3 regions of the Clostridium sp. AWRP genome follow, and region 1 is predicted to be linked to each of the others. Evidence: riboswitches for the same ligand, from Rfam matches in the RefSeq annotation. Region 1 holds a riboswitch; each other region holds the start of a gene.
What was found. A riboswitch is a leader RNA that binds a small molecule or an ion and turns the genes downstream of it on or off. The one in region 1 is predicted to bind cobalamin.

Region 1 (4,442 bases):
ACCCTGGCTATGTTATAAACCAAAACAGTAGTTGCAATAGACCCTACAAAAGCCATCATAGTAATAGCTGTAGACCCTAAAAGCAAAGTATCTAGCTGCAGCATAAATCCAATTGCAGCTCCAAGAGCAGCCCCTGAAGATACTCCAAGTACGTAAGGATCTGCCATTGGATTTTTAAATATTGCCTGAAAGGATGCACCTACTACTGATAATCCCATTCCAACTAATGCTGAAGTTATTATCCTTGGTAAACGTATCTGTAATATTATGAGAATGTGATTTTGTGATATTCCTATTGTAGAAACTAAACTTCCCACAATAGGTACTTTACTTAGTATCACATATAGTGTTTCCTTGAAGGATATGTCTGCAGAGCCAAGCATAGCTGATATTACTGCCGAAAAAAATAATATTACTATGCAAATGCAAAAAAACAACTTAAAATGCTTTTTCCGGGAAAATTTCATAAGCACATTCCTCTCTTATATATACTTAAAATGCTTCAGGATGAATTATCTTTGCCAGAGCTTCTAACCCATCTGCAAGTCTAGGTCCCTGTCTGCTTATAATATCTTCATCAATTTCGAAAAGTTTATTTTTCTTTACAGCATCCAAATCTTTATAACCCTTTGTAGCCTTAATTCCATTTTTACTATTAAATTTATTGGAACATATAAGTATATCAGGATTTTTTTCAACAAGTTTTTCAAGACTGTAATTCCAACCTGTAACATCAGAAGCAGCATTTTTGCCTCCTGCCATTTCAATCATCTTGCCTATAAAAGTATCTTTTCCTGCAGTAAAATCACCACTTGTACCATAACTTACCACATAATATACTGTAGGGGTACCCTTTCCTTTTATCTTTTCTTGTACAATTTTAACCTTTGCTTTCATATTTGAAACTATACTATATGCCTTTTTATTAGCGTTCACTATTTTTCCTATATTTTCTATATTATTATAAGTATTTTCAAAGCTTTCATTTTTTGAAATAGTTAAAACCTTTATATTAAGCTGCTGCAGCTTTTTTAAAATGTCCGGTTTAGTTAAATTAGAAGCTATTACCACATCAGGTTTAAGTTCAACAATTTTTTCAACACTTGGGTCAGTTATAGTACCAACAGATGGTATTTTAGAAGCTTGTGTAGGGTACGTGCAAAAATCAGTTCTACCTACCAAAACATTTTGTTTGTTTAATGCATAGATTGTTTCTGTAACATTAGGAGATAAGGATACCACCTTCTTAGGCTCACTTTGAATTGTAATTTCCGTATTAGTTGAATCTTTTAATTTTAAAGGATAAGTGGTATTTTTAATAGATTCACTTTTACTGCTGCTGTCTGTATTAGAATTGCTTGTATTAGATGCTCCACATCCCGCCAAAAACACCGTAATCGTAATCATAATTAGTAAAATAAATTTTTTGTTACTCTTAAACATTAGTTACTCCCTCCAATTAATTTAACAAACTAAAAAAACTATTACCCATAGATAACAGTTTTTAAGTAAATTATTTTACTTTAAAGCCTATCCACGTAAGCCATCCGTAAATTTTAGGCAGGTCTCCTGGCTCTGATTCATTGCATATTTACGCCTTCCCTGTTCCCAAGTGGCAAATTTATAAATATACTCCTCATTACAGTGGCGGGACCGCATAAGCTCTTCACTTATTTCCCTTTTAAACTTAAAAATCAAGTACCTAAAATTTAATATTAAATTATAGAATAAGTATATCATTTCTCCTATTTTATATCAAATTCTACTTTTTATACCCCGATCATTTTTAGAGAAATAGCCAATCAGTATGCTAGCCTATTTCTTATAATAATCTGCATCATATCCAGGTGATACATATTTTCCACGACCTTCTGCTGTTAATATGACTTTTACATTATGCCTCTCAAGTGCAGAAAGTTCCTTGCCATCATTGGTATACTTAGGATTAGGCTTATACCAGGACTTACTTGCAAAATAACTCTTATATGGTTCTGTAGGAAATGTGTAACCATGCCTTGCAAATATTTCATTTCTAGCAAGTGCCATCTGTTTTTTACTCATACCTTTGAGATCAATACTAGTAAGTGCCCTTGTATTACTGTAAGGTATCACATATTCTCCTGAATTGTTATCTGAACCATTTTCATAATTGTTATTTGAATCGGAAGAAACATTCTGTTTGGATTCCACATTTGAAACATTTTTGCTGGGGCCTTTACTTATAAGTGAGGATATCATCTTAAAGGAAACAACAAATACAATTATAGTTAAGATAGTTATACCTATCATTTTAAAATTCAACGGCCGTTTATCCTTAAGTGGAGTATCACCTAACTCCCGGGTAAATTCCTCTTTATCTTTTCTATCTGTCCTCTTTTGTTCATGAGATGAACTAAAATCAAAAGTATCGCTGTGCTTTAAGCTATCTTCATGCTTTTTATTTTCTTTTTTATAGTCACTATTTTCTTTCCCATAATATTTTGTATTATCATTTTTATCCTCTTCTCCTTCATGTCCCTTTTCCTGTTTTGCACCGCAGTATACACAAAACTTATCATTTTCATTAATCTCCGTACCACATTCTCTACATTTAGCCATCTACTTTCACCTCTAATCTTTATTTAAAAATAACTTCTTGAAAAAATACACTAGATTATGTTTATGTTCAACTTGTTCATTTTCTTTCATACATATAGGGATTTCTTTAATTTCTTCATTTTGAGAAGCTGGGCACAAAATATTATCATACATATCAATCGTAAATCTTTCTCTAGAACAATCATTATCTGCGTTAATAAAAAATTCATTTAAAGCTCTTTCATTTTCTATATTATCCATAACAAAATCTATAAAAACATGATGTTTTTCATCAATTCCTTCAAGATAGAAATTATTATCTGCCATATCAAAAACATATCCTGCTTTTACATCTTGAGTAAGCCTTTTTATGCTTCCTTCAAGGAGAAATTCAATATTTATAAACTCCTTTATCTCAGGCTGTTTCACATAAGTTGTAAAGCCAACTTTTCTCCTTACTGCAAAAGGAAGTGCCCTATACAAGTATTTTAGTATTCCTTTTATAACTTTATCCATATTTTTATTATAAGGAACCACAATATATAGCTTTTTATTAAAAGCAGCTGCATCAAAACAAGCTTTTACCATATTTATAAATGTATTTTTATCTATGGAAGCAGCTAAAAACAAGTCTTCTATAGAGTTAAAAACATCATAAGTTCTATCAATTTTTATTTCTCTCAAACTTTCTATAGAAGTTCCCTTCTCCATATCATAATTTTCTACAAACCCTGAAGCATATATTATTTTTTCAGGATTTTCTATGTATAACTTTCTTTCGCTCTCAGGTATTACGCAGCAGTGAGTAAAATACCTATTCCTTTTTAATGTATAGTCCTTCCCTGCAAAAACTGACTGTCCTATTATAATTTCACCATATCCAGTATTTGCATAAAAAAGTGCCTTAGGATATTTACTTAAATTTTTTTCTCCGGCTAAAAATGCAGGAGCAGCATAAAAGCATAAACTGTGAATAGTATCTTTTATGAATTCATCTTCAAGTCCACTGCTTTTTGCAATAGTATCATAACCTGGAGTACTGCTGAATATTCCTCTTTTTTCCCTAGTATAATACTGCTGCTCTATCATATCTATTTCCTTCCCCCATCCAGATAATTCATTTTATAAAGCAGCCACAAAAAAGGCTCATCCACTCTAATAGGATTTATACTGCTGCTTCTATCTATTTCAAGATGATTGGAATTAGAACCCAGGGAAGATACTGCAAAATAACCTGCAGTTTTAAAGCAAGCATCCACAGCACCTTTAAATGGAGCATCAGCTTTTAATAAAAACTTTCTAACTTCACCATCGATATTTTCAAATTCATTTAAATTAAAAAATCCTTCATGATTGTAATTTTTAAATATATTACTGTTTTCTCCTATATATTCTTCATCCTTTAAATTCTCAAGCATATCACTTTTAGTAACCACTACTGCCGTAGGTATATGCGTTTTTTCTTTAGATTCCTTGGATATAAAGTTTTCAAACAAATACACTATTATATCCTTCGGTTCCTGATACTTTTCCGTAAAGTCACCTTTTTCCCTATTTACAATACTTAACTTTTTCCTCAAAGTCCTCATTTGAAGTGGATCTACAAGAAATATTATTCCATCTGAATTTTTTATATGTTCTGCATGATTTTCCATATAGGTCTTATCTGTCATACCCTCACCTGGTATATCGTAAAAAATCAGAGTCAACGGTGGAATTTTATCTTCTTTAAACTTTAAATTTTCTATTAAAGGTTCTATATGTTGTTTTGGAGTAGGATCGAGCATTAAATTTTTCTCAAAAATTCGCTCTTGATTTTCTCTTATCTCATCATTGTACCCGGAGTTTCCTGCAATGAGAGAGGC
Region 2 (4,442 bases), 1.9 Mb from region 1:
TAAGCTTTTGCTTCAAAATCCATATAAACGCTAACACCTTTACTTGCGTAACTTTCAAATGTTCGAACCATATACTCCCGAGTATGTGCAGAAATTTTCCAATGAATGTTCTTTATAGGATCACCTAGCATATATTGCCTAACACCACTATAATCATCTGATTCCATCTTAGACTTTGACACTGACAAACTAATTTGTTTTCCTGCTACATCATAGAAATCCAAATTATCCACATCAAAACAATGGGGTTTTACAGTAATATAACTTTTGTTAAAATCTTTATAAGTCAAATAGAAAATTCCTAATAAATCATAAATACGTACAGAAGAAATTCCTGCCTCATAAGTTCCAAGATGATTAAATTTTATGTCAAAATTAAATGTTTTTTTTTCTTTTGGACTTAGAGTCGTATTTATATCGTTTACTTGTGAAACTTGTCCAAATAAATTATTTCTATAAAAACGGAAAGTAATTCTAGAACATGCCAAAAACCACTTATTTTGTATAACAACAGAAAATTGTTTTTTCATATTTCTCTCGCAGCTCATATTATTTACCGGCTGCAAAAATACAATAGCTTTTCGTAGGGCTAAGACATACAATAAAGAAAATACACTTGCCATTAAGAAAAAAATACACGGCAAATATCCAAAGGGATTTTTCAGATAAAATCCAGGTAAAAGTAACAAGAGCAGTACTACTATATAAGAAATAATCTTACGATACATTTTCTATAGCCTCCTCATTCACGTAGATCCAATACATCTATTTTTCATCATTTTTTATAATAGGTACAGCTACCTTTTCCATAATTTCCTGAAAAATTTGAGAATCTGTTCTCTTTTTAGTTTTAGCCGCATGGTTCAGAACTAGACGATGAGGTAATACATAAGGTGCCATTCTTTTTACATCATCTGGCAGTACAAAATCACGTCCCATATAAAATGCATAAGCCTTACTCATTTTATACAAAGCAATAGACCCACGAGGACTACTTCCAATTAAAATTTCAGGGTGATTTCGTGTTGCTTCTGAAAGTTCAATGATATAATGCAGCACCAAATCATCTACATGAACCTTCTCTGCCTCATCACGGACTTTCAAAATATCTTCACCCGAAGCCACTGATTTAAGAGTTTTTTTAGCTTTGGATCCCTGTGATACTACACGCATTTCTTCCTCAAGACTTGGATATCCCAATGAAGTTCGTACTAAAAAACGATCAATCTGTGCCTCAGGAAGAGGATATGTTCCTAAATATTCAACAGGATTTTCAGTGGCAAATACCATAAATGGCTCATCCAATACATAAGTATGTCCATCTACTGTAATCTGTTTTTCTTCCATAACTTCCAAAAGACTTGATTGTGTTTTTGGTGAAGCACGATTAATTTCATCTGCAAGTACAAAATTACTCATTGCTGCACCAGGCCGAAATTCAAATTTGCCAGTTTTCTGATTATATATAGAAAAGCCTGTAACATCAGATGGCATAACATCAGGAGTAAATTGAATTCTTTTAAATTTACATGACACCGAACGTGATAATGCTGAAATCATACTTGTTTTTCCAACACCCGGAATATCTTCAATAAGAACATGTCCCCCACTTACCAATGCTAATACAATAATTTCAATAGCCTGCCTTTTCCCAATAATTACTTTAGAAACGTTATCAATTACCCTATTGATAGTATTCCTACAACTCTCAGGATTATTTTCTGTAAAAAGTTTATTTGCATTTTCCATAGTAAAGTCCTCCTTTATGCACACTTTTAATAATTGCTTATGAAACCTCATACATTAATTAAATAAAACACATGATAACCCATCTAAATAAATCTTATTAAAAACAAAAGAGCCCTGGTGGGCTCTTAATTTATACTTTAACTAACTGTTTATGCATATACTATAAACAGCTCTAATAAGTTATGTAATATCTTTCCCGCCGAAAGAATTAACAAAATAATAGGCAGGCCTTCTGACTCAGATTCATCTTACTTCCTCACCTTCCCAGATATATATCCAGTGGTATACTGAGGTTTCATCCTCCATACAGCAGCGGTAGGCTGTAGTGGCTTATTTCCACTTTTCCTTTTAACTATACTATCCAATAATAGCACCTAATATTAAATATTAACTTTTTGTAGATTATTTTGTAGATTATCCAGTATTTCAAAACTAATTATAAGATATAGAATTCACAAAGTCAACATCATTTCAATCTATAATGAATTATCTTCGATTTTTTGGAAATTCTACTTAAAAATTGTCATTTCTATTTTGATTTAGTAGAATAATTTGTTATAATTAATTATAATTAGAATAGTTTTACTATAGGGAATTTGATTAAAATTCAAGTTTATGTTCAAAAGTATGTCAAAATAAAAAGCCAAAAAAAGGAAAGAGATGGTTATAAAGATGAAGATCATTCGAAAGTGTTTCATTATTTTACTTGCATCATCTGTTATGATTTTATCTTCCTGTGCACCAAGTCCGGTGGTTCGCGTTGTTTCACCTAATGCAAAAATCGTAGCACAGCAAAAATTAAAATCTTCCCAAATGGATCTAGCAAAAAAACAACAGTCAAATGATGACTCATCAAATGATTCAAGTACACAAAATAAAATTTCAGACAATGGTAAGTCTAAAATATCAAGTGAAGGACAACCAGGTAGTGGCGCTACTCTAGGTCAATCCGGTACAGCAGCCATAAATAGTAAAAGTCAAAGCAGTAATACCGGTGCAAGTAACACTCAAAATAATACTCAGCCTAGCAGTTCTGGTAATAACAGCTCTAAGGGTACAGGAGAGGGTTCTAACAATGCTGGAGGTACTTTTTCACCTGCAGGAACTCAAACAGCAAGCATTGATGGTGAGGAAAGGCAAATTCCTAAAAATGTAAGAAATGTTGCAGCTGCAGGAATTTATGCTGATATGGTGGAAATGTTAGGTGGTACACTAGCAGCAACATCTCAAGATAATTTAGACAATAATATGTTTACTGGTGTTTTTAAAAATGCATCAAGTGCAAAACCATATATGCCTGTTTACGGACAAGCAATGACAACTACACAAGCTAAAGAAATAGTTGATATTCCTGCTGATCAGAGGCCACAAGTAGTAATATGTGACAACAATACCTTTAGTGGAAGTGGTAAATCAGCACAAGACATATTAACTAACGCAAAAATTCAAACTTTTTCTATAGAGGAAACATCCTCTTCTGATGTGGACAATACCAATTTTAATTCTGATCCCTATAAAATGATATTACACAATGTTTATTATTTTGGAGAAATGCTGAAAGATAAGTGTACAACTAATGACGGGCAATCTACAGTACCTGCAGATAAAATGGCAGAGGAATTTAAAGACTATTATGTTAAAAATATTGACGGTGATTCCTCTTCTCTTCACAGCAAATATCCTTACACAAGTGAATCATCTAAGAGTAATTCCAAAATTGAATCTTATGGTCACAGACATTTTACTTTTTATGCAGATAAATTTTTTGTCTCTACTGGAACAGATGTTACTGATTCTGTTGACAATTATAATAAATATAATTCAAATCTAGATGCAATTAACAATATCACATCGAAAGTAGTGTCTGAAGGCAGTTCCGGTACTACATGGAAAACGCTTTCTGACAATATAAATTCTGGATTTAGATATTCCTATGTACAACTAGAAGGAACAAATAGAAATTTATTTAAAAGTGCACTGCAGATGATAAATATAAAATATCAGGATCCTCTTTCTTATCATAAACCTGATTCAAATAATGCAGTTGAGGTTGGGCCTGGAATGTATGGAGCCTGGGAAATGCTAACAGATACAGATAACGTAATTGTAACAAGTACTACTACTTCTGATAACAAATATACTGTTAGACTTCCTGAGTATGCATCATATTCAATTTCTGGCGATAAAACAGTTGCCTTTGCAGAAGAAAAGCTTCATATACAACCAACTGGAATACACTCCTGGATGAGTGGGTCACCTGAAAGTGTACTTGAACCATTGTGGCTATCTACTGTATTTTATAGTAATGATACATCTGTAGATATAAAACAAGCAGTAAAAGATTTTTACAGCAAATTTTATCACCATGATTTAACTGATGAAGAGCTTAATAAAATTCTTAAACTATAATATCTGTAATCCGAGAATATCCACAGATTTGTGTAAAATAGAAACGATAAAAATTACTATAGGATTAAGTTCCTGTAGTAATTTTTATTTTTTAAAAAATGAGAACATCCATAGGTTTGGATACTTCGATTCATTCTTAACTCACAGCCTTCTTCCTCACAATTCTTCCAAGATTCCCTTTGCAAATCCATCTCCTCAATAAATTAACTTAGCAAACGCACCGAAAATCTTTCACTCTTCCGAATGAGAGATTTATTTTTTTAGACAAAAAACTGTCGCACTAA
Region 3 (4,442 bases), 1.9 Mb from region 1:
CTCTTTTTTTTCAAAATTTCTTGATTTTTTAAGTATTTGATGCTAATTTTATATTCATTACACTGAAGTAGTTCTTGCAAATCTGTAAGTTCACTTAATTTTTCCTCTGCAAATGAAAAATTTTCTATGTATTGAGTGAAACACGTAAATTTTTTTAACTTTGGTTTTCTTGTATTTAATTTTTCTTCTTTAACTGTATAAGGTACATGAAGAAGAGAACAAGAGGTGCTTATATAAATTCTATCTTTATCAATATGTTTACTTAGTTCTTCAATAATTTTGATGCTATTATTATAATCATTTTTCCATACATTCTTTCCGTTAATAATTCCAGCTATTAATAGTTTATTTTTGGGAAATCCATATTTTTTAATTAGGTCTATATTTTTCTCACCTTCAACTAAATCTAATCCTATTGCATTAAATTTCATATCACTAAAGTATTTATAAATATCTCTTACATCGCCAAAATAAGTTTGAAGTAATATTTGAAATTTATATTTTCTATTTATAATTTTGTCATAAGCAGTTCTAAATAAAAATATATCTTCTTGTGTTAAATCTGTTACTAAAATAGGCTCATCAATTTCAATATAACTTATATCCTGTCTTTCGAACTTATCTAATATAGCTGTGTATACATTTGTAAGCTCATCCAGGCATTCTTTAAATGTTCTGTTTGTTTTTAAATATGAAAGCTTGAGAAATGTAAAAATTCCTATTATAACTGGCTTTGTATCAATTTCCTCATCTTTAGCTTCCTTATATAAATCAAAAGGTTTAGTATCATTTAGGCAAAAATAAGTATAATTATCTATTTCAGGTACTATATAATGATAATTAGTATTAAACCATTTTTTCATAGGCAAAGCTTTTACATCCAGGTTATCATTTTGATAACCTCTTGCCATTGCAAAATATGTGTCTAATTTAGAAAGTTTGAGCTCTTTATAACGTTTTGGTATGATATTTAACAGAAATGCCATATCTAACATATTATCGTAATATGAAAAGTCATTAGATGGAATAATATCTATTCCCACTTCTTTTTGGGTTGTCCAGTATTCTTTCCTTAGTTGTTTTGCAGTGAACTTTAGCATATTTGAATCTATCTTTTTTTTTAAGTAAGATTCTACTGCAAACTTTAGTTCTCTGTGCACTCCAAGTCTTGGGTAACCTACAATTGTTGATTTTATCATTTTTATTCCTCCTTAATCTTCACTCCCAAAGATTTGATTATTTTAAATATAAGGCAGGTTTCCTGACTTATCTTCATCCTACAGATCTCCCTTCCCGCTTAATGTAGTGGCTATTGAGATTTTCGTCTGAAATACAGTAGTGGGTGCTGATCAAGATTCCAACTTGATTCCCTTTTAACTTCCTTTTAAAGAAGCACCTTATATTTCAAAAAGCTATTAGATACAATTGATCTTTCAAGCTTGTTTAAGAATTATTATATTATTAAATAATAATTATAGTATTATATGGCGATAAATGTCAATGATCAATTATATTATTGACATTAAACTGTAATAGGTATAAATTATAATTAAGTTCTATAAAGACAAATATAGGTTTAATCTAATTTGATTAATTAAAAGGGAATCAGGTGAAAATCCTGGACTATCCCGTAGCTGTAATAGAGGAGTTTTAGTATATTATGCCACTTAAATATTGGGAAGGCGTACTAAAATGGTGAATCTTGAGTCAGAAGACCTACCTATATTTTACACAAATATCTCTACGAGTGATAGGGGGAGTGTTATGATGATAGTTTTGTTAGATTTTCTATAACTAATCAAACATTTTTATAATATTTCCTTTTAACGCTTTTGTTAAAAGGAATTTTTTTTAAGGGAGGATTTTTTTATGAATCGTTATTTTTACCAGACGCAGTTTTCTGAATATAAACCAGGATTAATTTCTTATTTAAATAAAAGTAATAAAATAAAATTAGAAATTAATAATGTATATTTTTATAAGTATCTCAAAAAAGTAGTGGGATTTTATAAAGAACTTGAAAATTATTATAATACTTATTCATTAAAAGAAAAAGAAATTGTGGAACAAGATGGAATAAATATTCAAAATATTAATGAAGTTCTAAAACTTGATATATATTTATATAACATTATAATTATGTATCAAGACGATACTATATTTGAAGAAGATTTTGAATTTAGTGATAGCTTAAAGAAATGGATTCATTGTATTGATGAAAATACTTTACTTGCATACTTTAACAGCGGTTATGACGGAGATACTTTAAATGACAAAAAGATATTCTGTGATTTTTTACCTCAAGAATTTAAATTTGACAATTTGGAAAAACGAGTTAATATAATTTAAAAATAAATATGTAGTTATCTTTACAGCTTAAATAAGCATATAGATATTTTTGTTAATAAAAAATTATATGAGCAAAATAGAATTTCTTATAGAAGATTATGTTGACTTTTAAAAAATTATGTACTAATCTTAACATAAAGATAATAAAAATTTAATATTTAGCATTAGGTGCTGTCAAATGGGATAGTTAAAAGGAAAAGTGTAAAAAGCACTGCAGCCCACCGTTACTGTATGGAGAATGAAACCCTAATTATGTCACTGGATTTTTATATCTGGGAAGACAGGGGAGTAAGATGAATCTGAGCCAGGAAGCCTGCCTGATATTATGTTAATTCTTTCGGAGGGGAAGATGTTACTATATTTAAGCTTGTTTATGATTAAAAGTAAACGGTTATATTGACATGAGAGAACTCTAGTGGTTCTTTTTTAGTTTATTAGTCATATAGAATATTTATGTAATAAAAGGGACTTTCGAAGGAAGGTCTCTTTTATTATGGTACGCCTAGCATGGACGCAATCTTAAGGGTGAAAGTCCCTAGCGTGGAATGCATAGTTTAAGACAAGGGGGTCCATGGTGACGTGGAATCTGGAGGAAGTGGGCGGCAAAATACATAAATCAAAAGAGGTGAGAAAATGAACAGATTTAAAGATTTAACAGGAAAGAAATTTGGACGTTTAACAGTTATGTCTGTTGCAAATAAAAAATATAAAGATAGGGGTGTTATTTGGAACTGCTTATGTGACTGTGGAAACAAAGTAAAAGTTAGAGAAAGACATTTAATAGATGGCGGAACTAGAAGTTGTGGATGTTTGATGATAGAACATACTAAAATTATTCAGGTTAAAGCAACTAATGTAGATAGGTTTAAAGGAACAAAAATAGGCCAATTAACACGTAAAATTTCTTCTAGTAATTCTAGTGGTTACAAAGGTATTAATTGGGATAAAAAAAGAAGTAAATGGAGAGTACGTTTAACTCTTGCAGGAAAAGAAAAACATTTAGGATATTTTGATAAATTGGAAGACGCAATAGAATGTAGAAAAAAAGGTGAGGAAAAATATTTTAAGCCTATAATTGAGGAATACAAAAAGTCTTCGAAAATTTTAAGCGTATCTTTTTAAGGAGATGGTATACAAGCAAGAACTTAAAAATTAATAATATTAAGATTAGTTTATATTACATAATCTTAGAATTTAGAAAGGAGAATGAAATGAAAAAGATATGGAAAAAGGCAAGTTTTGTTATGATGCTTATATTTACATTAATGACATTTGCACCATACACGGTTATGGCAGATACCGTACCAACAACATCAACGCCCTCTTTAACTCAAGATAAAGATGGAAATTATACGGTAAGTTCAGTAAAAGACTTAAACAAACTCAGGGGGGATATTGATAAGGGAATAGACTATTCGGGTAAAAATGTTCTGTTAACTCAGGATATTGATGTAGGTAAATCTGAATTACCTTTGAAATCTTTTACAACACAAAATACGTTTAATGGTACTTTTAATGGAAAATTTCATACTATAAGTAACTATAATGATCCCAAATCTGGTTTATTCAATATTATTAATAAAGATGGTATTGTGGAGAATGCTAGGATTGATGCTAACGTAGTTATTGAAGGTGATAAAATTGAAAATTATGGACTAATTGCTAATGAAGCAAGTGGAACAATTATTCGCTGTTTTTCAACAGGAACAATTACAAATAAGGTTAAAGTTTTTTTTGAAGCAGGAATAGTTGCTAGGGATACAATTGGACAAACAAGTAGTATTGCAGCTGGGTACTTAAAAGATTGTTACAGTAATGTAATTATTGATAATCAATCATCAGAGGAAATGGTGAGATATGCAGGAATTTGTTCAATGGGTGGTGAACAATTAGATCACTGCTATTTTTATGGTAAATTTACAGGAAATTATACTGGTGAACATAGCGATAAATGCCAACCAATCCTATGTTCAACCTATTATGATAGTAAAACTGGAGTTACCACAAGTGCAGAAAATTGTGCATATGATAAAGATGTATTAGGTTATACCCCATCTTCTTCTGATAATGGTAACCCCAAAGGTTATACAACT

Region 2: linked by a shared signal. The riboswitch ahead of DMR38_RS11560 (MoxR family ATPase) and the one ahead of DMR38_RS02640 (ABC transporter substrate-binding protein) in region 1 are both predicted to bind cobalamin.
Region 3: linked by a shared signal. The riboswitch ahead of DMR38_RS11620 (hypothetical protein) and the one ahead of DMR38_RS02640 (ABC transporter substrate-binding protein) in region 1 are both predicted to bind cobalamin.

The regions. Positions count from the first base shown of each region.
Region 1 is NZ_CP029758.2:579,734-584,175, reverse strand. It holds gene DMR38_RS02645 (iron ABC transporter permease) at 1-467, opposite strand, end outside; gene DMR38_RS02640 (ABC transporter substrate-binding protein) at 493-1,443, opposite strand; cobalamin riboswitch at 1,542-1,721, opposite strand; gene DMR38_RS02635 (YARHG domain-containing protein) at 1,816-2,598, opposite strand; gene DMR38_RS02630 (hypothetical protein) at 2,611-3,666, opposite strand; gene DMR38_RS02625 (GTPase domain-containing protein) at 3,669-4,442, opposite strand, start outside.
Region 2 is NZ_CP029758.2:2,507,176-2,511,617, forward strand. It holds gene DMR38_RS11555 (DUF58 domain-containing protein) at 1-728, opposite strand, end outside; gene DMR38_RS11560 (MoxR family ATPase) at 766-1,749, opposite strand; cobalamin riboswitch at 1,954-2,142, opposite strand; gene DMR38_RS11565 (hypothetical protein) at 2,422-4,158, shown strand.
Region 3 is NZ_CP029758.2:2,527,080-2,531,521, reverse strand. It holds gene metE (5-methyltetrahydropteroyltriglutamate--homocysteine S-methyltransferase) at 1-1,199, opposite strand, end outside; cobalamin riboswitch at 1,234-1,415, opposite strand; cobalamin riboswitch at 1,556-1,739, shown strand; gene DMR38_RS11620 (hypothetical protein) at 1,870-2,349, shown strand; cobalamin riboswitch at 2,499-2,685, shown strand; gene DMR38_RS11615 (hypothetical protein) at 2,983-3,471, shown strand; gene DMR38_RS22305 (Ig-like domain-containing protein) at 3,561-4,442, shown strand, end outside.